3 regions of the Kitasatospora sp. NPDC032121 genome follow, and region 1 is predicted to be linked to each of the others. Evidence: riboswitches for the same ligand, from Rfam matches in the RefSeq annotation. Region 1 holds a riboswitch; each other region holds the start of a gene.
What was found. A riboswitch is a leader RNA that binds a small molecule or an ion and turns the genes downstream of it on or off. The one in region 1 is predicted to bind cobalamin.
Positions count from the first base shown of each region.

Region 1 (7,750 bases):
CGGGTCTGGCAGGGGATGTACGCGCTCGTGCTGGAGCGCGACGACCGCCGCAAGACCGTCGCCGACGCCCTGGGCATGAGCTTCAGTCGGGTCAGGGCGCTGCGCCGGCTCGCCGCCGGCCCGATCACCCTGCGGGAGCTGGCCGAGCGGCTGACCGCCGATCCGCCGTACACCACCGTCATCGTGGACGACCTGGTGCGGCGCGGGCTCGCCGAACGCATCACCAACCCGGCCGACCGGCGCTCCAAGCTGGTCCACCTCACCGAGGAGGGCGAGGCGAAGGCGGCGCTCGCCACCGCGATCCTCACCACGCCGCCGGACGCGCTGCTCGGACTGCCGCCGGAGGACCTGCGCGCGCTCGACCGGGTACTGGCGAAGCTGCTGGACTGAGGCCGCGGTCGGCTCACCGTCTGACCCGGTCGGCGGGAAGCGAGAAGCGGTCAGCCGTGAGCCGTGAGCCGTGAGCCGTGAGCCGTGAGCCGTCAGCCGTGGGCCGTCAGCCGTCCGAGCGCCGGAGCAGGTAGGTGTCCATGATCCAGCCCTTGCGCTCCCGGGCCCGCTCCCGCAGTTCACGGATCCGCGGGGCCGCCTCGGCGAGCGGCCCGGAGTCGAGCACCTCGTCGGGGGTGCCGAGGTAGGCGCCGTAGTGGATCTCCAGCCCCTCGGGGTCGATCTCGGTGAAGGCGGCCCGGCCGTCGAGCATCACCACCACGTCGTCCACCCCCTCGGGGAAGCCCTCGGCCAGGCGGCGGCCGGTGGTGATCTGCACCGGGCGGCCGACCCTGGTCAGCGTGGTGCGGTGCCGGGCGGCGAGCGCGGAGACGCTACTGATGCCCGGGATGACCTGGTACTCGAACGGCGCGCCGCCCCGGGTGGACACGTCGTCCACCACGGCGATGACGCTGTCGTAGAGGGCCGGGTCGCCCCAGACCAGGAACGCGCCGCTCTCGCCCGGGCCGAGGTGCTCGGCGAGCAGCTGTTCGACCAGGTCGGCGCGGCGGACGCGCCAGTCGTCCACGGCGGCCGCGTACGCCGGGGTCGTGCGGTCCCGCTCGGCGTCCGGCACCTCGACCACGCGGTGCCCGGGCCGTCCGTGCTCGGCCAGCATCCGGCGGCGCAGCGCGATCAGGTCCTGCCGTTCCTCGCTCTTGTCGAGGATGAAGAAGACGTCGGTGCGACCGATCGCCTTGACCGCTTGCAGGGTGAGGTGGTCCGGGTCGCCCGCACCGATGCCGATGACGAAGATGTGCCGCATGGGGGACATTCTGCCGTCCGCCCCGGCGTACGGGCCCGGGGGCCGTGCATGGCCGGCCGAAGCGGTGGGCGGTGGCTGTGAGCTGCGCGGATGGACGTAAGCTGGCGAGGCAGCTGGTTCGCCCCGCCCGCCGGGCGGGGTGTCGTCACGAGGGAACCCGGAGGGAGTCCGGGACCGCCCGCGGCGGCGAGCGGCAACGACCGCCGTCCTGCGCGCCGGGCCCGGCAACGGGTCCGGGGAGCGACGACCGGTGGGTGTCCGTCCCGGTTCGGCCGGGAGGGCGCGCCCACGAGTCCGAAGACCTGCCGCTGCCCGCGTGCCGTGGTGGCCCGCGGCCCACCACGACCCCGAGGGCGGGCCGATGGTGCGGGTGGGCCGTATACGGACGGCTGCCCGCTCCTCGGCGTGCCCGAGGTGCGCGACCTCACGAAGGAGAGTTCCGTGCAGCGGAACGCCGACCACGATTCCCACGGCGCCATGACGGGCGGGCCGTCGCTGTGACCAGTCCCGCTGTCCTCTCCCGCACCCCGGCCGACTCGGCGGTCACCCTCGCCCACATCATGAGCGACCACGACACCAACCTCTACGGTTCGGTGCACGGCGGCGTGATGATGAAGCTGATCGACGACGCGGCCGCCGCGGCCGCGGGCCGGCACGCCGGTGTTCCCGCGGTCACCGTCTCCGTCCGGGGGATGTCGTTCCTCGCGCCCGTCCGGGCGGGAGACCTCCTCACCGTCCGAGCCCGGGTCGGCAGCGTCGGGCGGACCTCGATGGACGTGTCGGTGGAGGTGACCTCGGAGCGTTGGAACCTCGCCGGGCCGGTGACCCGGGTGGCGACGGCGGAGCTGGTCTTCGTGGCGATCGACTCGCAGGGGCGGCCCCACCCCGTCCCCGAGCTGGTCCCGGAGGACGGCGGCCCCGACAAGCTGCGCGGACCTTCGGCCGAGTAGCCGTACGCGGCGGCGACGTCCCACGATACGGACGCCTTTCGAGATTTCCGCCTCGACGGCGACCTTCTGCCCCTAAGCTGGCGACGCAGCTGGTTCGCCCCGTCCGCCAGGCGGGGTGTCGTAAGAGGGAACCCGGTGACGCCTTTCAACTGGCCAGTCCGGGACTGCCCCGCAGCGGTGAGTGGGAACGACCGCCGTCATACGCACTGGACCCGGGACGGGTCTGGGAAGCGACGGCCAGTAGGTGTCCGCCCCGGTTTCGGCCGGGTGGGCGTGCCCACGAGTCCGAAGACCTGCCACTGCCCGTGCGCGACCGTTCGCGTGCGGCCATCCGGTGACCTCGTGGGCGGGTCGGCGACCATACCAGGCGGAGCCGTGCACGGGTGCGGGTGTCCGTCCGGTTCGTCATCCCTTCGCGTCCTCGTGCCACCACCGGTGCACTTGAGGATTCAGGCTCGCGAAGGAGAGTCCCTTGACAGCGAAGTCCGCAGCCGCGGCGTCCGTGGCCACCGCGTACGGCTACCCCCGGCAGGGTCGTGACCGTGAACTGAAGAAGGCGATCGAGGGCTACTGGAAGGGCGTGGTCACGGCCGAGGCGCTGCTGTCGACCGCGGCCGACCTGCGCCGGACCAACTGGGCCCAGCTCGCCGAGGCGGGGGTCGGGGAGGTCCCGACCGGTGACTTCTCGTTCTACGACCACGTGCTGGACGCCAGCGTGGCGGTCGGCGCGATCCCGCCGCGGCACCGGGAGGCGGTCGACGCCGACCCGCTGGACGGGTACTTCGCGATGGCGCGCGGCAACCAGGACGTCGCGCCGCTGGAGATGACCAAGTGGTTCGACACCAACTACCACTACCTGGTGCCGGAGTTGGGGCCGGACACGGTGTTCGCCGCGAACCCGGCCAAGGCGGTCGGCGAGTTCGAGGAGGCCCTCGCGCTCGGCCACACCGCCCGTCCGGTGCTGGTCGGTCCGGTGACCTACCTGCTGCTGGCCAAGCCGGCCCCCGGGGTGGCCGAGGACTTCCAGCCGATCACCCTGCTGGACCGGCTGCTGCCGGTCTACGCGGAGCTGCTCGCGGCGCTCGGGGCCGCGGGGGCCGAGTGGGTCCAGCTGGACGAGCCCGCGCTGGTCCAGGACCGGACCCCGGCCGAGCTGAACGCCGCCGCCCGGGCCTACCGCGAGCTCGGCGCCCTCACCGAGCGGCCCAAGCTGCTGATCGCGAGCTACTTCGACCGGCTCGGCGAGGCGCTGCCGGTGCTGGCCAAGGCCCCGGTGGAGGGCCTGGCGCTGGACTTCACCGGTCCGGCCGCCGCCAACCTGGAGGACCTCGCCGCCGTCGGCGGCCTGCCCGGCAAGCGGCTGGTCGCCGGGGTGATCGACGGGCGCAACATCTGGATCAACGACCTGGAGAAGTCGCTGTCCACCCTGGCGACCCTGCTGGGCCTCGCCGGCATCGTCGACGTCGCGCCGTCCTGCTCCCTGCTGCACGTCCCGCTCGACGCCGCCGCCGAACGGGAGTTGGACCCGCAGATCGCCCGCTGGCTGGCCTTCGCCAAGCAGAAGGCCGCCGAGACGGCGCTGCTCGCCCGCGGCCTGCGCGAGGGCACCGGCGCGATCACCGCCGAACTCGCCGCCAACCGAGCCGACCTCGCCTCCCGCGCCAACTCCCCGATCACCCACGACCCGGCGGTGCGCGCCCGGGCCGCCGCCGTCACCGCCGACGACACCCGCCGGGCCCAGGCCTACCCGCAGCGGGCCGAGGCCCAGCGCGCCCGGCTCGGCCTGCCGCTGCTGCCGACCACCACCATCGGATCCTTCCCGCAGACCACCGAACTGCGCACCGCACGCGCCGATCTGACGGCTGGTCGGATCGACGCGAACACCTACCGGGAGCGGATGGAGGCCGAGATCCGCGAGGTCATCGCCTACCAGGAGAAGGCCGGCCTGGACGTCCTGGTGCACGGCGAGCCCGAACGCAACGACATGGTCCAGTACTTCGCCGAGCAGCTCACCGGCTACCTCGCCACCCGGCACGGCTGGGTCCAGTCGTACGGCACCCGGTACGTACGCCCGCCGGTGCTGGCCGGGGACATCTCCCGCCCGCACCCGATGACCACCGACTGGTTCGGCTACGCGCAGAGCCTGACCGACCGCCCGGTCAAGGGCATGCTCACCGGCCCGGTCACCATGCTCGCGTGGTCCTTCGTCCGCGACGACCAGCCGCTCGCCGACACCGCCCGCCAGGTCGCCCTCGCCCTGCGCGACGAGGTCGGCGACCTGGAGGCGGCGGGCGCGGCCGTGGTCCAGGTGGACGAACCGGCCCTGCGCGAGACCCTCCCGCTGCGGGCCGCCGCCCGCCCGGCGTACCTGGACTGGGCCACCGAGGCCTTCCGGCTGGCCACTTCCGGGGTGCGGGCCGACACCCAGATCCACACCCACATGTGCTACGCCGAGTTCGGCGCGATCATGACCGCGATCGACGACCTCGACGCGGACGTCATCTCGCTGGAGGCCACCCGCTCCCACATGGAGGTGGCCGGTGAACTCGCCGAGGCGGGCTACCCGCGCGAGGTGGGCCCCGGCGTCTGGGACATCCACTCGCCGCGCGTCCCCGGCACCGCGGAGGCGGTCTCCCTGCTGCGCGCGGGCCTGGCGGCGATCCCGGCGGAGCGGCTCTGGGTCAACCCGGACTGCGGGTTGAAGACCCGCGGCTGGCCGGAGACCCGGGCCTCGCTGGAGAGCCTGGTCGCCGCCGCCCGGACGCTGCGCGCGGAACTGGCCGGCTGACGGAGGTCGGCTGGCGGGAGCCGGAGCGGGCGCGGTGAGGCCGCCGCGCCCGCCCCGGCGGCTGCGCGTCCTCCAGCGGGCGTTGACGGAGGGTGTACCGGGCGGCGCGGCCGGTGCCGAGCTCGACCGCGAGCGGCGCGCCCAGGGGCAGCCGCTGCCGCACCCGTGGACGGTGCCCGGCTGCCGTGTCCCGGACGCCCGCGGGGCCCGGCCGGCTACCTGGCCGGCCCTGCGGCTCGGGTGATCACGGGGTGACCCAGCCGGCGGTCAGCGTCTGCACGGCCGAGCCGTCGAGGTCCTTGAGCTTCACCCCGGCGAAGGCCCGGGCGGCGTCGGAGGTGAGCAGCCGGAAGGCGGGGCGCTCGGCCTCGAGCAGGCCGAGGATGCGGGTGGCCACGTCCTCGGCCGCCTGTGCGTTGGCGAAGGCGTTGCGGGTGCGCTCCAGGTAGCCGGCCAGGGCCGGCGCGTACGGCCCGGCCTGCTCGGCGGCGTCGTCCGTGAGGCCCACGTTGCTGACGAACTCGCTGGCCACCGCGCCAGGTTCGACCACGCTGACGGACACCCCGGCGGTGGCCGCGACCGGGGCGAGGGACTCCATGAAGCCCTCCACCGCGAACTTGGCAGCGCAGTACGCCTCGTTGAAGGGCTGGCCGACCACGCCGCCGACGCTGGTCACGGTCAGCACCCGGCCCTTGCTCGCCCGCAGCAGGGGCAGGGCGGCCTTGGTGACGTGCAGTACGCCGAAGAAGTTGACCTCCATGACGGCGCGGACGTCGTCGACGCTCTCCTGCTCCAGGGTGCCGATGTGGCCGGCGCCGGCGTTGTTGACCAGGGCGTCCAGCCGGTCGACGCCGGACAGGCAGGCCTCGACCGAGGCCGGGTCGGTGACGTCCAGCGCCCGGACGTCGACGGTGACCCCGGCCTGCTCGGCGGCGGCCAGCAGTGCGCCGGCCTTCGCGGTGTTCCGCATGGTGGCGATCACGTGCCAGCCGCCGCGGGCTGCGGCGACGGCGGTGGTCAGGCCGATGCCGGAGGAGGTGCCGGTGATCAGGACGGTCTTGTTGCTCATCGCGCTGGACTCCATATGCTTATGGTTCATAACCAATATGATCCATAACTATGTGGTCCGATATTTCACTTTGTCAAGCACCTCGATACCCTGGTGGTCATGCCCCACCCATCGGATGACCTCACCCCCGAGATCGTCGGACTCTTCGCGGCCATCAACCGCCGCTACGGCCGGGAGTCCGAGGCGGCCGCGGCGGTCCACGAGCTGACCGCGCTGCAGGCCAAGGCGCTGCTCGCGGCCGAAGCGCCGGTCCCGACCCGCCGGATCGCCGAGAAGCTGCACGCGGAGCCGTCCAACGTGACGGTGATCATCGACCGGCTGGAGTCCCGCGGTCTGGTCGAGCGCAGCGTCGACCCCGCCGACCGCCGCGTGAAGCGGGTCGCCGCCACCGCCGCCGGGCGCGAGGTCGCCGCCGACCTGCGGGCCCGGATGCCCTTCGCCGGAGACCCGCTGGCCCGGCTCGGCGCCGAGCAGCGCGAGTCCCTGCGCGAGCTCCTGCGGCTGGTCCTGGAGGCATGACGGCAGCCCCCCGGGCGGTTGTCCGGGGGGCTGCGGCCCTTCCCTCGGAACTCCTTCGGAATCCCTTCGGAAGTTCTCGGGGGGGGGGTAATTCCCTGCCGGGTGGGGCTACTTCGCGCCGAAGGCCTTCTCGATGTCCTCGACGACCTTCTCCGCCGCGATCGGGCCGGAGCTGCTGCTCCACACCTGGCCGTCGACGCCCATGAGCTGGTTGGTGCCCACCGCCTTGAGGCGGGTGAAGGCCTCCTGCTTGCGGGCGCTCTCCAGGGCCTTCTCGCCGTCGGCGTTGAGGGTGGCGACGAACACCCGGTCGGCGTCGGCCTTGTTGAGGTTCTCCAGGGACAGCGGGTCCGAGTGGGGCTGGGCGCCCAGGTCGTCGGCGATCGGCATGGTGCCGGCGCCGGCCTTCTTCAGCAGGTCGCCGGGCATGTTGGTGGTGTTCATCACGATCGGCCCGTTGGGCATCCAGCGCATCACCACGGCGCTGCCGGTCCTGCCCTCGCCGGCCTTGGCGGCGCGCTTGTCCAGGGCGTCCAGCTTGGCCGTCAGGTCGTCCTTGTGGCCGAGCGCGTCGCCGTACACGGCGAGCACCGAGCGCCAGTCGCCGGCCTTGGGGACGATGGTCGGGGCGACCGCGGAGAGCTTCTCGTACTGGGACTTCTCGATGCCCGAGGAGGCCAGGATGAGGTCGGGCGTGGCCTTGAGGATCGCCTCGATGTTGGGCTCCTTGACCGTGGCCACCAGCGGGATGGCGTCGGCCTTCAGGTAGGCGGGGGCGGTGGTGCCGCCGCGGCTGGAGCTGGTGCCGACCGGGGTGACGCCGAGTGAGAGTGCGGTGTCCAGCGAGGTGTCGTTGAGGGCGACGACCCGCTTGGCCTCGGCCGGGACCTCCACGGCGCCGAAGGCGGTGTCGATGCTGCGCTTGCCGTCCTTCGCGGCGGCGGTGGACGAGGAGCCGGAGTCACCCGCGGAGCCGTCGGACCCGGAGGAGCCGCACGCGGTCAGGCCCAGGGAGAGGGCGCCGACGACGGCCGCGCCGAGCACGGTCTTGGTAAAGCGGGTGCCAAGCATGGGTGTTCTCCGAGCAATGGTAGTTTACGGGCGAACCGTTTTTCTGAGGTTAGCCTAACCGTACGTAAAGCCCTGACGGGGGAGGCCCGGTGTGACAA
Region 1 covers NZ_JBVILX010000003.1:344,135-351,884, forward strand. Annotated here, with positions in the region: gene ACZ5OX_RS12505 (MarR family winged helix-turn-helix transcriptional regulator) at 1-390, shown strand, start outside; gene cobF (precorrin-6A synthase (deacetylating)) at 497-1,255, opposite strand; gene ACZ5OX_RS12515 (acyl-CoA thioesterase) at 1,753-2,205, shown strand; cobalamin riboswitch at 2,296-2,504, shown strand; gene metE (5-methyltetrahydropteroyltriglutamate--homocysteine S-methyltransferase) at 2,678-4,993, shown strand; gene ACZ5OX_RS12525 (hypothetical protein) at 5,028-5,237, shown strand; gene ACZ5OX_RS12530 (SDR family oxidoreductase) at 5,238-6,092, opposite strand; gene ACZ5OX_RS12535 (MarR family winged helix-turn-helix transcriptional regulator) at 6,162-6,581, shown strand; gene ACZ5OX_RS12540 (ABC transporter substrate-binding protein) at 6,690-7,652, opposite strand; gene ACZ5OX_RS12545 (FecCD family ABC transporter permease) at 7,744-7,750, shown strand, end outside.

Region 2 (7,750 bases), on a different contig from region 1:
GCGCCGACCGTCATGGCCAGCGCCCGGCCCGCCGCACGGGCGTCCTCGGGAAGCAGCTCGCCGCGCTTGTCGACCTCGGCCAGCTCGCCGGCCCAGCGGGCGACCCGGACGGCGTCCACCAGCATCCGGCGGGCCAGCGGCGCCAGCTCGGCGGGTGCCGGGAAGCCCTCCGGCACGGGAACCCGACCCCGCCCGGGAGCCGGAGCCGGCCCCCGTCGCCGGGGTACTCCGTTACGGGGGACACCCGCCCCGCCCGGCCTGCCACCGGCGGGCCGTTGGGCCGTTCCGGGGAGACGGGTCACCGTCGCACCGGTACCGATCGTCGGCGGGAGCGGGGCATCACGGTCGCGCGGGTTCCGAGACGTCACGTCGAGCAGTCTTCCCCTTGTACCGGCCTTCTGTCACATCCGGTTGTCCGTACGACCGGGCGAGCGGCGGCGGCACCTCCGCAAGATCGGGCAACAGCGGCAAACCGCCTGGCCGGAAACGTATGGCCTGCCCATGCCATCCCGGGCGCATCGGTTGCCGGGAATACTCGACCGGTCACCGTGCGTACGGGTGGGGGGTAAGGGATCGGGCCAACTATTGCCCCTGACGACGCGCCGGATTTCGCACGGGCAATCCCCTCCCCCGACTTCCGGCCGGGCTGTCCAGCCCGAATCCGGACGGATGGCGGGCGGGGGCGGGGGGATCGTGCTGCACGAGAAGTCGGACGGGCCGACTTCTCGTGCGCGCTCGACGTAATGGGAGAAACGTTCATTCGTAGACGGGGGGAAGCCGAGCGGAAAAACCGACGGGACCCGGCCGAAAGCGCCCCGCGCGGAGAGGGGGGCTCACGCGGAACGGCTCGTACGGCAGGACTCGCGCGGAAAGGCTCGCACGGAACGGCTCGCGCGGAAAGGCTCGCACGGAACGGCTCGCGCGGAACGGCTCGAGCGGAAGGGCTCGCGCGGAGGGCGGCTAGAGCAGCGGAGTGAGCCACCGGCGGAGGAGCTCGGCATAGCGCTCGGGGGCGCTGTTCCAGAGGGTCGCGTGGTCGGCGCCGGGGAAGGCCTGGAGGCTGACCACGTCGCGGCGGGCGGCGGCCAGCTTCTGGACGGCGCCGAAGGGGGCGATCCGGTCCTCGGGGCTGTGCAGGAGGAGGGTGGGCACCCGCAGGTCGGCACCCTCGGCGATGCGGCCGAAGTCGGCGAGGTCGACGCCGGTCCGGCCCTCGGCGGCGAGGGCGCCGAGCTCCGCCGCGACGCCCGGGAAGCCGGAGCGGGCGGCGTCCCGGCGGGCTGAGGCCGGGAGGTCGAGCACGGGTGAGTCGAGGACCAGGCCCCGGACGGCGTGCGACCAGGCGGAGCGGGCCGCCGTGTGGAGGACCATGGTCGCACCGAGGGACCAGCCGTAGAGGATCACGTTGCCGGCGCCGCTGTGCAGCGCCAGCCGTATCGCCGCCTCGACGTCGCGCCACTCGGTCTCGCCGAAGTGGCTGAGCCCGTCCGGGGAGGCGGGGGCGCCCCGGTCGCCGCGGTAGGTGACGGCGAGGGCGGGCAGGCCGAGCCGGTCGAGGACGGGGAGCACGGGGAGGGTCTGCCGACGGTCGGCCTCGGGGCCGTGCACCAGGATCACCCAGGTGCCGCGTTTGCCGTCGAGCTGCCAGGCGGGAAGGGCGCCGAGCTCGCCGTCGACGGCGGTGTCGGCGAAGGCGAGGCCGAGCGCCTCGGTGGGGTCGCCGAGGTGGACCCGCGGGGTGAAGCGGACCTCGGTGCCGGGGGTGAGGGTGCCCCGGTCGGCGCGGACCAGCCGGCGGGTGACCTCCTGCTCGTCACTGTGCAGGACCTCCTCGACGACCGCGTGACCGCCGTCCGCCCACTCGACCGCCCAGCGGCCGGGGCGCAGGCTCCCGGGGCCGCGGGTGAAGGTGACCCGCCCGGGGGCGAGGCCGAGGACCACGACCGGAGCGGACTCCTGAACAGTGGTCACCGGACGGACCATCCGCTCGGATGCCCGACGGCCGATCACCAGCACGGCGGCCCCGACCGCGGCGGCCGCCACGACGGCTGCGGTTCCCCAACGCATTTCGTTCCCCGCTCTCGTGCCTCACGGACCGGACGGTGTTCGGACACCAGTTCACCGGCGCCCCGCCCGCCCGGCCACCGGGCTGGGCCGTCCGGGTCACCCGGGCGGCGGACCGGCCCTGCCGAGGAGCCGGCGGCCCTGGCTCTGCCGAGGTGGCGCCACAGACGGGTGGCGAGGACGGCGGGCCGGCGGAAAGACGAAGGCCGAGGACGAGGACGAGGGCAGCGGCAGGCCCCGTCCTCGGCCCGCCGCGCCGGCCGGTCCCACGGGGCGTCAGCGGCGTCCGGGTGTGACCAACCCCTCCGTGACCTCGGTTGACTCCCGGTTCGGGCCCGTGATGGGATCCTGGGGCCAAACGGAGGCATGGAGAGGAAGCCGGTGGAAGTCCGGCGCGGTCCCGCCACTGTCACCGGGGAGCACGCTCGGAACATCGCCACGGCGGGCCGTCGACGGCCGCTGGAAGGCTCCGAGGGTGCGTTCGACCCGGAAGCCAGGAGACTCTCGCCGCCGTCACGTCGATCCAGGGCGCGGACCCTGAGTGAGGACACGCACGCGATGCAGGCTGCCCCGCCCTGCCCGACCCCGAGCTGCCTTCCGCCGTGCGACCGATGATCCCGCCCGCGCCTTCCCCTTCCGTGCGCCGCCCGCTGACCCGCGCCGCCGCGTTCGCGCTCGGCGCCGCCGCGGGCTACGCCGCCGACGCCCGCTTCGCCGACCCCCGCCGGGGCCACCCGGTGGCCGTCTTCGGCAGCGCCGCGACCCGGCTGGAGCGGCGGCTGTGGCGCGACGGCCGCGCCGCCGGGGCCGGGTACACGGCGCTGTGCGTGGGCGCGGTCGCGGCGGGCGCGCTCGCCCTGGACCGTACGGTGGGCCGGCGCCCGCTGGGCCGGGCGGCGCTGGCGGCGGCCGCGACCTGGACGGTGCTCGGCGGCACCTCGCTGACCCGGGAGGCGCGCACCATCGGCCGCTCGCTGGCGGCGGGCGACCTCACGGCCGCGCGGGAACGGCTGCCGCACCTGTGCGGGCGGGATCCGAGCGCGCTGGACGGGCAGCAGATCGCCCGGGCGGTGGTCGAGTCGGTGGCGGAGAACACCGCCGACGCCGTGGTCAACGCGCTGACCTGGGGCGCCCTGGCCGGCACGCCCGGCCTGCTCGCCTTCCGCGCCGTGAACACCCTGGACGCCATGGTGGGCCACCGCTCGCCGCGCTACGCCCGGTTCGGCTGGGCCTCGGCCCGGCTGGACGACCTGGCGGGCTGGCCGGGCGCCCGGCTGACGGCCCTGCTGACGGTGGCCGCCGCGCCCGAACCGCGGACGGCCTGGCGGGTCTGGCGGCGCGACGGCTCCGCGCACCCGAGCCCGAACGCGGGCCAGGCCGAGTCGGCGTTCGCCGGCGCGGTGGGCGTCCGGTTGGGCGGGACGCTGCGGTACGGCGAGCGCGTGGAGAACCGGCCGGTCCTGGGCGCGGAGCTGCGGCCGGTGACGGTGGACGACATCGAGCGGGCCTGCGCGCTCTCCCGGCGGGTGGGCGCGCTGGCGCTGGGTACGACGGTCGCGGGGCACGTCCTGCTGCGGATGCTGGCGAAACGGGTGCTGGCGAAACGTGCGCTGACGCAACGGGTGCTGACGGAACGGGTGCCGGCGAAGCGACTGCTGCCGAGGATGAGGGGACGGGGATGAGCAACGCACTGCTGGTCGCGGGGACGACCTCGGACGCGGGCAAGAGCGTGGTGACGGCCGGGATCTGCCGTTGGCTCGCCCGCCAGGGCGTGCGGGTCGCGCCGTTCAAGGCGCAGAACATGTCGCTGAACTCCTTCGTCACCTCCGACGGCGCCGAGATCGGCCGCGCCCAGGCGATGCAGGCACAGGCCGCCCGGGTGGAGCCGGAGGCGGCGATGAACCCGGTGCTGCTCAAGCCGGGCGCGGACGGCCGCAGCCAGGTGGTGCTGCTCGGCAGGCCGGTGGCCGAGGTGGGCGCGCTGGACTACCGCGAGCGCAAGCCCGTCCTGCTGGAGCGCTCCCTGGAGTGCCTGGCCGACCTGCGCCGCCGCTACGACGTGGTGGTCTGCGAGGGCGCGGGCTCGCCCGCCGAGATCAACCTGCGCGACCGCGACATCGCCAACATGGGCCTGGCCACGGCCGCCGCCCTGCCGGTGGTGGTGGTCGGGGACATCGACCGGGGCGGGGTCTTCGCGGCGATGTACGGGACGCTGGCGCTGCTGTCGGCGGAGGACCAGCGGCACGTGGCGGGCTGGTTCGTCAACAAGTTCCGCGGCGACGCGCGCCTGCTGGCACCCGGACTGGACATGCTGCGCGAGCTGACCGGCCGTCCGGTGCTGGGCACGCTGCCGATGCTGCCCGGGCTCTGGCTGGACGCCGAGGACTCGCTGGACCTGTCCACGGTGGTGGACCGGGCGGACGGGCCCGGGCCGCTCGGCGCGGACGTGCTGCGGGTGGCCGTGGTGCGCTTCCCCCGGCTGTCCAACTTCACCGACGTGGACGCGCTCGTGCAGGAGCCGGGCGTGCTGGTGCGCTGGGCGACCAGGCCGGAGGAGCTGGCCGACGCCGACCTGGTGGTGCTGCCCGGCACCCGGGCCACCGTCGCGGACCTCGCCTGGCTGCGCGAGCGCGGCCTGGAGCCGGCCCTGCGGGCGCGGGCGGCGGCCGGCCTGCCGGTCCTCGGGGTCTGCGGCGGCTACCAGATGCTGGCGCACTCGATCGTGGACGAGGTCGAGTCGAAGGCGGGCGCCGTCGAGGGCCTCGGGCTGCTGCCGACGCACGTGCGGTTCGGCGCAGAGAAGGTGTTGGCCCGCCCGGTCGGCGAGGCGTACGGGCAGCGGGTCGAGGGCTACGAGATCCACCACGGAGTGGTGACGGTCGAGGGCGGGGACGCCTTCCTGGACGGCTGCCGGGTGGGCGCGGTCTGGGGCACGACCTGGCACGGCGCGCTGGAGAACGACGGATTCCGTCGCGAACTCCTGCGCGAGGTCGCCGAGTTGTCCGGGCGGGCGTTCGTCCCGGCGCCGGACACCTCCTTCGCCGCGGCGCGCGAGGCCCGGCTGGACCGGCTGGGCGACCTGATCGAGGAGCACGCGGACACCGACGCGCTGTGGAAGCTGATCGAGGGCGGGGTGCCGGCGGCCGGATCGCTGCCGTTCCTCCCGCCCGGGGCCCCTGGGAGTGACGCATGACCGACGTCCGCTATCCGTTCACCGCGATCGTCGGCATGGCCGACCTGCGGCTCGGGCTGCTGCTGAACGCGGTCTCCCCGGCCGTGGGCGGCGTGCTGGTGCGCGGCGAGAAGGGCACCGCGAAGTCGACCATGGTGCGCGCGCTGGCCGGCCTGCTGCCGTCCATCGCCACCGTGGACGACTGCCGCTTCGCCTGCGACCCGGCCGCACCCGACCCGCAGTGCCCGGACGGGCCGCACGTCGCCCCGTCCGCGTCCGAACGTCCGTCCCAGCTGGTCGAGTTGCCGGTCGGCGTGACCGAGGACCGGATCGTCGGCTCGCTGGACCTGGAGCGGGCACTGGCCGAGGGCGTCAAGGCGTACGAGCCAGGGCTGCTCGCCAGGGCGCACCGCGGCGTGCTGTACATCGACGAGGTGAACCTGCTCCAGGACCACGTGGTGGACCTGCTGCTGGACGCCGCCGCGATGGGGCGCTCGTACGTCGAGCGCGAGGGCGTGTCGGTGCGGCACGCGGCCCGGTTCCTACTGGTCGGCACCATGAACCCGGAGGAGGGCGAGCTGCGGCCGCAGCTGCTCGACCGGTTCGGTCTGACCGTCGAGATCGCCGCCACCCGGGACCCGGTCGAGCGCGCCGAGGTGGTCCGCCGCCGGCTCGCCTACGACGCGGACCCGGCGGGCTTCGCTGCGCGGTTCGCCGGGGAGGAGCGGGCGCTCGCCGAACGCATCACCACGGCCCGGGAGTTGTTGCCGGCGGTCGAGCTCACCGATGTGGCGCTGCGTCAGATCACTGCCGTGTGCGCGGCGTTCGAGGTGGACGGACTGCGCGCGGACATCGTGATGGCCCGCACCGCCGTCGCGCTGGCCGCCTGGGACGGGCGCACCGAGGTGCTGGAGGAGGACGTCCGACGGGCCGCCCGGCTGGCGCTGCCGCACCGGCGCCGCCGCAACCCCTTCGACGCGCCGGGGCTGGACGAGGAGCAGCTGGACCGCACCCTGGAGGAGCACGCCGGGCAGGACGACCCGGAGCCCGAGGGCGACGGGCCCGGCCCGGACGGCGACGGCGACGGCGGGCCGGGCGGGGGGCCGGAGGACGGCGGCCCCGACGGCGGACCCGAGGGCGGCGGCCCTGACGGCGGCGGCGCACCCGAGCCGTCCGACGGCGGCCCCGAGGCCCACTCGCCCGAGGCGCCCGCTCCCGAGGCGCCCGCCACCGAGGGCGCCGAAGCCCCCGCGCAGCCGCCCGTACCGGCCCAGCACCCGGCCCCCGCACGGGAGTCGGCGCCGGTCGCCGCCGGGGACCCGTACCGGACCAGGCTGTTCACCGTCAAGGGCACCGGGCGCGGCGCCCAGGGCCGCCGCTCCCCCGCCGAGACCACCGGCGGGCACACCATCCGCGCCCGCCGCCCGCAGGGCGCGCTCGGCCGGCTGCACCTGACCGCCACCCTCCAGGCCGCCGCGCCGCATCAGGCGGCGCGCGGGCGCAGCGGGCGGGCCCTGCTGCTGCGCAAGGACGACTTCCGCGAACAGGTGCGCCAGGGGCGGGAGTCCAACCTGGTGCTGTTCGTGGTGGACGCCTCCGGCTCGATGGCCGCCCGGCAGCGGATGACCGCCGTCAAGGGCGCGGTGCTGTCGCTGCTGATGGACGCCTATCAGCGCCGCGACAAGATCGGCATGATCACCTTCCGGGGCGCGGGCGCCGAGTTGGCGCTGCCGCCCACCTCCTCGGTGGAGGTCGGCGCGGCCCGGCTGGAGTCGCTGCCCACCGGCGGACGGACCCCGCTGGCCGCCGGCCTGCTGCGGGCGCACGAGGTGCTGCGGGTGGAGCGGCTGCGCGATCCGGACCGGCGCCCGCTGCTGGTCGTGGTGACCGACGGCCGGGCCACCGGTGGGCGGGACGCGCTGGCGCAGTCCCAGCGCGCGGCCGCGCTGTTCGCGGCGCAGGGCACGGCGAGCGTGGTGCTGGACTGCGAGTCCGGCCCGGTCCGCCTGGGTCTGGCCCGTACCCTGGCCGGGCTGCTCGGCGGCACCGCCGTCAGCCTGGACGAACTGCGCCCCGAGGGCGTCGCCTCGCTCGTCCGCGAGAACCGCTCCACGAGCCGACCCACGAACCGGTCCGAGAACCGTTCCACGAACCACTCCGCGAACCACTCCGCGAACCGATCCGCGAACCGCGCGACCACCACGATGCGAAAGGCGGCCTGAGCCGACATGCCCAAGGGTGTCCCCGAGAGCGTCCCCGACGACGGCCTGACGACGCGTCAGCGCCGCACGCAGCCGATCACCGCCGTGCACACCGGCCCGGGCAAGGGCAAGTCCACGGCCGCGTTCGGCATGGCACTGCGGGCCTGGAACCAGGGCTGGTCGGTCGGGGTGTTCCAGTTCGTGAAGTCCGCCAAGTGGAAGGTCGGCGAGGAGAACGCGCTGCGCGTGCTCGGCGCCTCCGGCGAGGGCGGCACCGTCGACTGGCACAAGATGGGCTCCGGCTGGTCCTGGA
Region 2 covers NZ_JBVILX010000008.1:274,120-281,869, reverse strand. Annotated here, with positions in the region: gene ACZ5OX_RS22265 (hypothetical protein) at 1-176, opposite strand, end outside; gene ACZ5OX_RS22260 (alpha/beta hydrolase) at 961-1,971, opposite strand; cobalamin riboswitch at 2,436-2,568, shown strand; gene ACZ5OX_RS22255 (cobalamin biosynthesis protein) at 2,676-3,746, shown strand; gene ACZ5OX_RS22250 (cobyric acid synthase) at 3,743-5,257, shown strand; gene ACZ5OX_RS22245 (putative cobaltochelatase) at 5,254-7,458, shown strand; gene cobO (cob(I)yrinic acid a,c-diamide adenosyltransferase) at 7,465-7,750, shown strand, end outside.
Region 2: another riboswitch for cobalamin. It lies ahead of ACZ5OX_RS22255 (cobalamin biosynthesis protein); the one in region 1 lies ahead of metE (5-methyltetrahydropteroyltriglutamate--homocysteine S-methyltransferase).

Region 3 (7,750 bases), on a different contig from region 1:
GGCCCCTGTCGCGGAGGGCCGGGCACCGGCGAGGACGGCCGGCCCGACGACGAGGACGGCGGTGAAGGTGGTGACGGCGCGGCCGGTGTCCCAGCCGAGCGAGGTGGCGAGGTCGAACAGCAGGTAGCGGTGCCACTGTTCGGTGAAGGGCAGGCCCGGCAGGTAGGCGATGGAGCTGTTCGGATCGGCGGCGAACGGCCAGAAGGAGAGGTTGGCGCCGACCTGGCGTCGACGGCCTACCGTTGCGGGTCAGCGCCGGATTCGGACCGGACTTCCCCCAAGCGGCGGAGTCAGAACATGACGGCTCATCATGGCGAAACGGGAAAGATTCGGTCAAGGGATCGTGCGTCACGGCACGGTGTTCGAAGCCTCCCGTGACGCTGCTCCGGTAGGTCCCGAGCCGACGGGCGGTGCGCCACCCCGTCGAGGGGGGCGCACCGCGCGGGCCGTCATCGATTGCGGAACTCCGGCGGCCGCTTGTCGGTGAAGGCGGCCATGCCCTCCTTCTGGTCCGCCGTGGCGAAGGTGGCGTGGAAGAGCCGGCGCTCGAAGCGGACGCCTTCGGCGAGGGTGGTCTCGTACGAGCGGTTGACGCTTTCCTTGAGCATGATCGCCGCCGGGGCGGACATCGCCGCGATGGTTTCGGCGGTGGCCAGGGCCTCGGTGAGCAGCTGGTCGGCCGGGACGATCCGGGAGACCAGGCCGGCCCGCTCGGCCTCCTCGGCGCCCATCATCCGGCCGGTCAGGCACAGTTCCATGGCCTTGGCCTTGCCGACCGCGCGGGTCAGCCGCTGCGAGCCGCCGATGCCCGGGATCACGCCGAGCTTGATCTCCGGCTGCCCGAACTTCGCGGTGTCCGCCGCGAGCAGGACGTCGCACAGCATCGCCAGCTCGCAGCCGCCGCCCAGCGCGTAGCCGGCGACGGCCGCCACGACGGGCTTGCGCAGCGCGGCGAACCGGTCCCAGGCCGCGAACCAGTCGCCGAGGTAGGCGTCGACGAACTCCAGGGACTGCATCTCCTTGATGTCGGCGCCGGCCGCGAACGCCTTCTGCGAACCGGTGACCACCAGACAGCCGATGTCCGGGTCGCGGTCGAAGTCCGCTGCCGCGGCGACGACTTCGTTCATCAGGAGGGTGTTGAGCGCGTTGAGCGCCTTCGGGCGGTCGAGGGTGATCAGCCCGACCCGGCCCTTGCGCTCGACCAGGATCGTCTCGTAGGTCATGCGGCGCCCTTCCTGAGGGTGGTGATGATGGCGGAGAAGTCCAGCCCGGCGCCTGCTCCTTCGGCGAATGCGGCGTACAACTTCGCTGCCCTGCCGCCCAGTTCTGCCGGTACGGCACTGGCGGTGGCGGCATCGGCCGCGAGTCCGAGGTCCTTGGCCATCAGGGCGGCGGCGAATCCGCCGGCGTAGTCGCGGTTGGCCGGGCTGGTGGGGACGGGCCCGGGGACGGGGCAGTTGGACGTGAGCGCCCAGCACTGCCCGGAGGCGGCGGAGGCCACGTCGAACAGTGCCTCGTGGCTGAGCCCGAGGCTCTCCCCGAGGACGAAGGCCTCGCTGACCGCGATCATCGAGACGCCGAGGATCATGTTGTTGCAGATCTTCGCGGCCTGCCCCGCCCCGGAGGCACCGCAGTGCACGACCCTGCGGCCCATCGCGGCCAGCAACGGTTCGGCCTCGCCGAAGTCGGCGTCCTCCGCGCCGACCATGAAGGTCAGGCTCGCGGCCTCGGCGCCGGGCACACCACCGGAGACGGGTGCGTCGACGGCCCGGTGCCCGGCCGTGCGGGCCAGGTCGGCGGCGATCCGGGCGTCCCCGACGGCGATGGTGGAGCAGTCCACGAACAGCGCCTCGCGCGCGGCCGCGGTCAGGCCCTCGTAGGCCTCCAGCACGTGTCGGCCGGCCGGCAGCATGGTGATGACCACCTCGGCCCCGGACACCGCCCGCTCCGCCGACCCGGCGACGGTGATCCCGTGCCCCGCCGCCCGCTCACGGGCGTCCGCGGAGAGGTCGTAGCCGGTCACCCGGTGGCCGGCCTTGACCAGGTTGGCGGCCATCGGGCCGCCCATGTTGCCGAGTCCGATGAATCCGATGTCGAGGGTCACCAGCGCTCCAGGGACGTAGTGGCGGCGAGGCCGAGTTCGTCGGCACGGCGCGGGGCGAAGTAGCGGGCCACGGCGGCGGGTTCGACGGCGCTCAGGGTCGGCGGGTTCCAGCGCGGCGAGCGGTCCTTGTCGATGACCTGGGCCCGGATGCCCTCGGCGAGGTCCGGCGTGGAGAGGGCCGCGCAGGAGGTGCGGTACTCCTGGTCGAGCACGGCCTCCAGCGGGCCGAGCGCCCGGGCCCGGCGCAGGGCCGCCAGAGTCGCCTTCAGCGCGGTCGGGGAGTTGACGGTGATCCGGTCGACGGCCTTCTTCCCTTCGGGTTCGCCGCTGTCCCGTAGGCGGTCGAGGATCTCCTCGACCGTGCCGGCCGCGTAGCAGTCGTCGATCCACCCGCGCTGCCGGTCCAGGGCGCCGGTCGGCCTGGGCGCGACGTGCCGCTCCAGGGCGTCGTGCACCGGCAGCTCGGCGAGGTCGTCGAGCAGCGCCGGCACCCGCTCGGCGGGCACGAAGTGATCGGCGAGCCCGCACAGCATCGCGTCGGCGGCGCCGACGGAACCGGCGGTCAGGGCGAGGTGGGTGCCCAACTCTCCGGGCGCCAGGGCGAGCAGGTAGGTGCCGCCGACGTCGGGGACGAAGCCGATGCCGGCCTCGGGCATGGCGATGCGCGTGGTCTCCGTGACGATCCGGACGCTGCCGTGGGCGGACACGCCGACGCCCCCGCCCATCACGATGCCGTCCATCACGGCCACGTACGGCTTGGGGTAGCGGGCGATCCGGGCGTTGAGGCGGTACTCGTCCCGCCAGAACTGCTCGACCGCGCCCGGGTCGCCGCCGGTGGCCGCGCGGTGGATGGCGACGATGTCGCCGCCGGCGCAGAAGGCGCGGTCCCCGGCGCCGGTGATGACGACGGTGTCGACCCGGTCGTCCTGCTCCCACAGGTCCAGGGCCTCCGTGATGCGCAGCACCATGGTGTGGGTGAGGGCGTTCAGGGCCGCCGGCCGGTTGAGGACGATCAGCCCGGCCCGGCCCTCCCGCTGGACGAGGACCTCCTCGGTGTTGTTCAGGGCCATCACGCGGCTCCGGTCAGGCCGCGGGCGACGATGACGCGCATGATCTCGTTGGTCCCTTCCAGGATCTGGTGCACCCGCAGGTCGCGGACGATCTTCTCGATGCCGTACTCGGCCAGGTAGCCGTAGCCGCCGTGCAGTTGGAGGGCCTGGTTGGCGACCTCGAAGCCGGTGTCGGTGGCGTAGCGCTTGGCCATGGCGCACAGCTGGGGCGCCCGGGGATCGCCCCGGTCCAGGGCGGCCGCCGCCCGCCATACCAGCGCCCTGGCCGCCTCCAACTCCGTTGCCATGTCGGCGAGTCGGAACTGCAGGGCCTGGGAGTGCAGGAGCCGGGCGCCGAACGCCTCACGGTCCGCCAGGTAGCCGGTGGCGCGCTCCAGGGCGTCCTGCGCGCCGCCGATCGAGCAGGAGGCGATGCCGAGCCGGCCCCCGTTCAGCCCGCTCATGGCGATCCGGAAGCCCTCGCCCTCCGCGCCGAGCAGGCGGTCGGCGGGCAGGCGCACCCCGTCGAGGAGCACCTGCCGGGTGGGCTGGGCGTTCCAGCCCATCTTCCGCTCGTTCGGCCCGAACGAGACGCCGGGGTCGTCCCGTTGGACGACGAAGGCGGACACCCCGTCGGCCCCCGGGCCGCCGGTGCGGGCCATCACCAGGTAGACCTCGGAGGCGCCGGCGCCGGAGATGAACTGCTTGACGCCGTCCAGCACCCAGGCGTCCCCGTCCCGGCGGGCCCGGGTGGTCAGCGCGGCGGCGTCCGAGCCGGCGCCCGGCTCGGTGAGGCAGTAGCTGGCGGGGGTCTCCATCGTGCAGAGACCAGCCAGCCGGCGGGCGCGCTGGGCGTCGTCGCCGTAGCGGTCGATCATCCAGGCGACCATGTTGTGGATGGACAGGTAGGCGGCGATCGAGGGGCAGCCGGTCGCCAGCGCCTCGAAGACGAGCACGCCGTCGGCGCGGGTGAGCCCGGATCCGCCGGACTCCTCGCCGACGTAGACGCCGGCCAGGCCGACCTCCGCCGCCTTGCGCAGCACGTCCACCGGGAAGTGCTTGGCCTGGTCCCACTCGACGGCGTTCGGCGCGAGGTGCTCGCGGGCGAAGGCCCGGGTCGTCTCGACGATGGCGAGTTGATCGTCGGTCAGTTGAGCGTGCACGGCCCGCCTCAGCCCATCGTCGGCATGGTGAAGCTCGCGCCCTCCTTGACCCCGGAGGGCCAGCGCGAGGTGACGGTGCGGGTGCGGGTGTAGAAGCGGATCGAGTCCGGCCCGTGCTGGTTGAGGTCGCCGAAGGCGGAGCGCTTCCAACCGCCGAAGGTGTGGTAGGCGATCGGGACCGGGATGGGCACGTTGACGCCGACCATGCCGGTGTTCACCCGGCGGGTGAAGTCGCGGGCGGTGTCGCCGTCCCGGGTGTAGATGGCCACGCCGTTGCCGTACTCGTGCTCGCTGGGCAGCCGCAGCGCCTCCTCGTAGTCGGCGGCGCGGACGACGGTGAGCACCGGGCCGAAGATCTCCTCCTGGTAGATCCGCATGTCCGGGGTGACCCGGTCGAACAGCGAGGCGCCGAGGAAGTAGCCGTCCTCGTGGCCGGGGAGGCGGAAGTCCCTTCCGTCCACGACGAGTTCGGCGCCCTCCCGGACGCCGAGGTCCAGGTGGCCGCGGACGCGGTCCAGCGCGTCGCGGCCCACCAGCGGGCCGAAGTCCGCCGCCTGGTCGTCCGAGCGGCCGACCTTCAGCGCGGCGATCCGCTCGACCAGCTTGGCCACCAGGGCGTCCGCGGTCTCCTCACCCACCGGGACGGCGACCGAGATCGCCATGCAGCGTTCTCCGGCCGAGCCGTAGCCGGCACCGACCAGCGCGTCGGCGGCCTGGTCGAGGTCGGCGTCCGGCATCACGATCATGTGGTTCTTGGCGCCGCCGAAGCACTGCGCCCGCTTCCCGTGCGCGGCGGCGGTCGCGTACACGTACTGGGCGATCGGCGTGGAGCCGACGAAACCGAGCGCCTCGACCCGCGGGTCCTCCAGCAGGGTGTCCACGGCCTCCTTGCCGCCGTTGACCACGTTGAGCACGCCGGGTGGCAGCCCGGCCTCCAGGAACAGCTCGGCCAGCCGCAGCGGCACCGAGGGGTCGCGCTCGGAGGGCTTGAGGACGAAGGCGTTGCCGCAGGCCAGCGCGGGTGCGGCCTTCCACAGCGGGATCATCGCGGGGAAGTTGAACGGCGTGATGCCGGCGACGACACCGAGCGGCTGGCGCATCGAGTAGACGTCGATGCCGGTGCCGGCGTTGTCGCTGAACTCGCCCTTCAGCAGGTGCGGGATCCCGGCGGCGAACTCCACGACCTCCAGGCCGCGTTGGATGTCGCCGTGGGCGTCCGCGACGGTCTTGCCGTGCTCGGCGGACAGCAGCCGGGCCAGTTCCTCCCTCTCCTGCTCGACCAGTTGCAGGAATCGCAGCAGCACCCGCGCCCGCCGCTGCGGGTTCCACGCCGCCCACGCGGGCTGGGCCTGCGCGGAGTCGGCGATCACCGCCTCGACCTCGGCGCGGTCGGCCAGCGGCACCCGGGCCTGCACCCGGCCGGTGTTGGGGTCGTACACGTCGCCGAAGCGGCCGGACGTCCCGGCGACGCGCTTGCCGCCGACGAAGTGGGTCAGTTCACGGACCATCGGTTCCTACTCTCGACAGGGTCGGGGAGAGGAGGAATGGAGGCCGCCGCCGACGGGCGGGCGCACGGTGATGCGGCCCCGCGACGTCACGGTGGCGGTGGCATGACGAGCTGTCAGAGCGAGTGGGCCCCGGCAGTCGTCGGCACAGGACAGCCAGGAGCAGCGGAACGGGAGCAGCCCGGAGTCATGCGTGTCGTCTCCATCCTCGTGGAAAACACGGATCACCCGCGGCCGGTATCCTGACTCCCGGATCACCGCACGCCCTCAGGCCTTCCCGGCTGGCTGCCAGTGGCCGTCCCTCGCGAGGACGAACTCCCCGGTCACAGTGGCGGGACCGTGCCGGACTCACACCGGCTTCCCTGACACCGCGGACCTGTCATCGACCATATAGTTGGACGTCCTAGTAAGTCCAGGGGTCGCGGGGGCCTTTCGCGCGGATCACCGTCCGGCCCCACCGGGCCGACGGGCCCGTCCCCGGCCGGAGGCTGGGCCTCCGGCCGGGGACGGGCGGCGCAAGGGGCCCCCTCAGGCCCCGGGGACCCGGTCGAGGGCGGAGTCGATCCGGGTCGCCCACTCCGGCTCCCTGGTCAGCAGGCCGTACTCGCCGCTGACCAGGTCGATGTCCACGACGTGCCGGAAGCCCGCTTCCGCCGCCGCCGCGAGACGCGTCCGGTCGTCGGCGGGCGCCGCGAAGACCACCCGCCGGCACCCGGGGTCCGCCGCCGCGAGCGCGTCGGCGAAGGCCGTCAGCAGAGCGGGCAGGGCCTCGTCGGCGCAGGCGTCCACCCGGATCTCCAGGTCGCGCAGCCCCACCGGGTAGGCGTCGCGCAGCCGGCCGGCCGCGCACCGTTCCAAGCGGACCTCGATGCCGCCCGTCACCCGCAGGTCGAGGGCGTGGCGGGTGCTCCGGCGCGTCTCGGTCCGCAAGCCCGGGGCGAGGCTCACGTTCGGCAGCGGTGGCACGGGGAGCACGTCACTCCTCCTCGGCCGCGAGTTGCCGGATGACCGGCTTGTTGAGCTTGCCGGAGCCGTTGCGGGGCACGGTCTCGACGACCTTGAGGCGGCGCGGCAGCTTGTACCGGGCCAGGTGCCGGGCCGCGTGGTCGCGCACGTCGTCGAGGGTGATGCCGGTCCCCTCGGCCACCGAGACCACGGCGACGACGGTCTCACCCCACTGCGGGTCGGGGAAGCCGACGACGGCGACGTCCAGGACACCCGGCATGCCGGCGAGGGCCTGTTCGACCTCGGCCGGGTACACGTTCTCCCCGCCACTGATGATCATGTCCTTGAGGCGGTCGACGACGTACAGGCAGCCGTCCTCGTCCAGGTAGCCGATGTCCCCGGAGTGGAACCAGCCCTCCTCGTCGTACGCCTCGGCGGTCGCCTCGGGGTTGTTCCAGTAGCCGGCGGCCACGTTCGGGCCGCGGACGACGATCTCGCCCCGACGGCCCGTCTCCACCGGCCGCTTGGTGACGGCGTCGACCACCCGCACCTGGGTGTACGGCATGGGGACGCCGGCCGAGCCGATCTTGTCGAGGGTGAGTTCCGACGGGAGGTGGGTGGCGAACGGCGCGGTCTCGGTCAGGCCCCACGCCTGCTGGAGCAGCAGGCCGCGCTCGGCGTACTGCTGGACCAGCGAGGGCGGGACGGGGGCGCCCGCGACCACGACCGCCCTCAGTCGGCCGAGGTCCCGTTCGAAGAGGCCCGGCACCCGGCCCAGGGCGGCGAACATCTGCGGCACGCCGAACATCGAGTTGACCCCCAGCCGCACCAGGTCGTCGGCGCACTGCTCGGGATCGAACGTCCGGCGCACCACCACGGTGCCGCCCCGGGTGAGCGTGCGCAGCGCGAAGCTGTTCAGCGCTCCGATGTGGAACAGCGGCGCCGCCGCGTAGGTGGTGTCGCCGCGCCTGGTGTCCAGGCGCA
Region 3 covers NZ_JBVILX010000012.1:24,047-31,796, reverse strand. Annotated here, with positions in the region: partial or broken gene ACZ5OX_RS26385 (ECF transporter S component) at 1-213, opposite strand, end outside; gene ACZ5OX_RS26380 (enoyl-CoA hydratase) at 450-1,223, opposite strand; gene mmsB (3-hydroxyisobutyrate dehydrogenase) at 1,220-2,104, opposite strand; gene ACZ5OX_RS26370 (enoyl-CoA hydratase/isomerase family protein) at 2,101-3,174, opposite strand; gene ACZ5OX_RS26365 (acyl-CoA dehydrogenase family protein) at 3,174-4,316, opposite strand; gene ACZ5OX_RS26360 (CoA-acylating methylmalonate-semialdehyde dehydrogenase) at 4,325-5,824, opposite strand; cobalamin riboswitch at 6,037-6,227, opposite strand; gene ACZ5OX_RS26355 (hypothetical protein) at 6,350-6,796, opposite strand; gene ACZ5OX_RS26350 (acyl-CoA synthetase) at 6,798-7,750, opposite strand, start outside.
Region 3: another riboswitch for cobalamin. It lies ahead of ACZ5OX_RS26360 (CoA-acylating methylmalonate-semialdehyde dehydrogenase); the one in region 1 lies ahead of metE (5-methyltetrahydropteroyltriglutamate--homocysteine S-methyltransferase).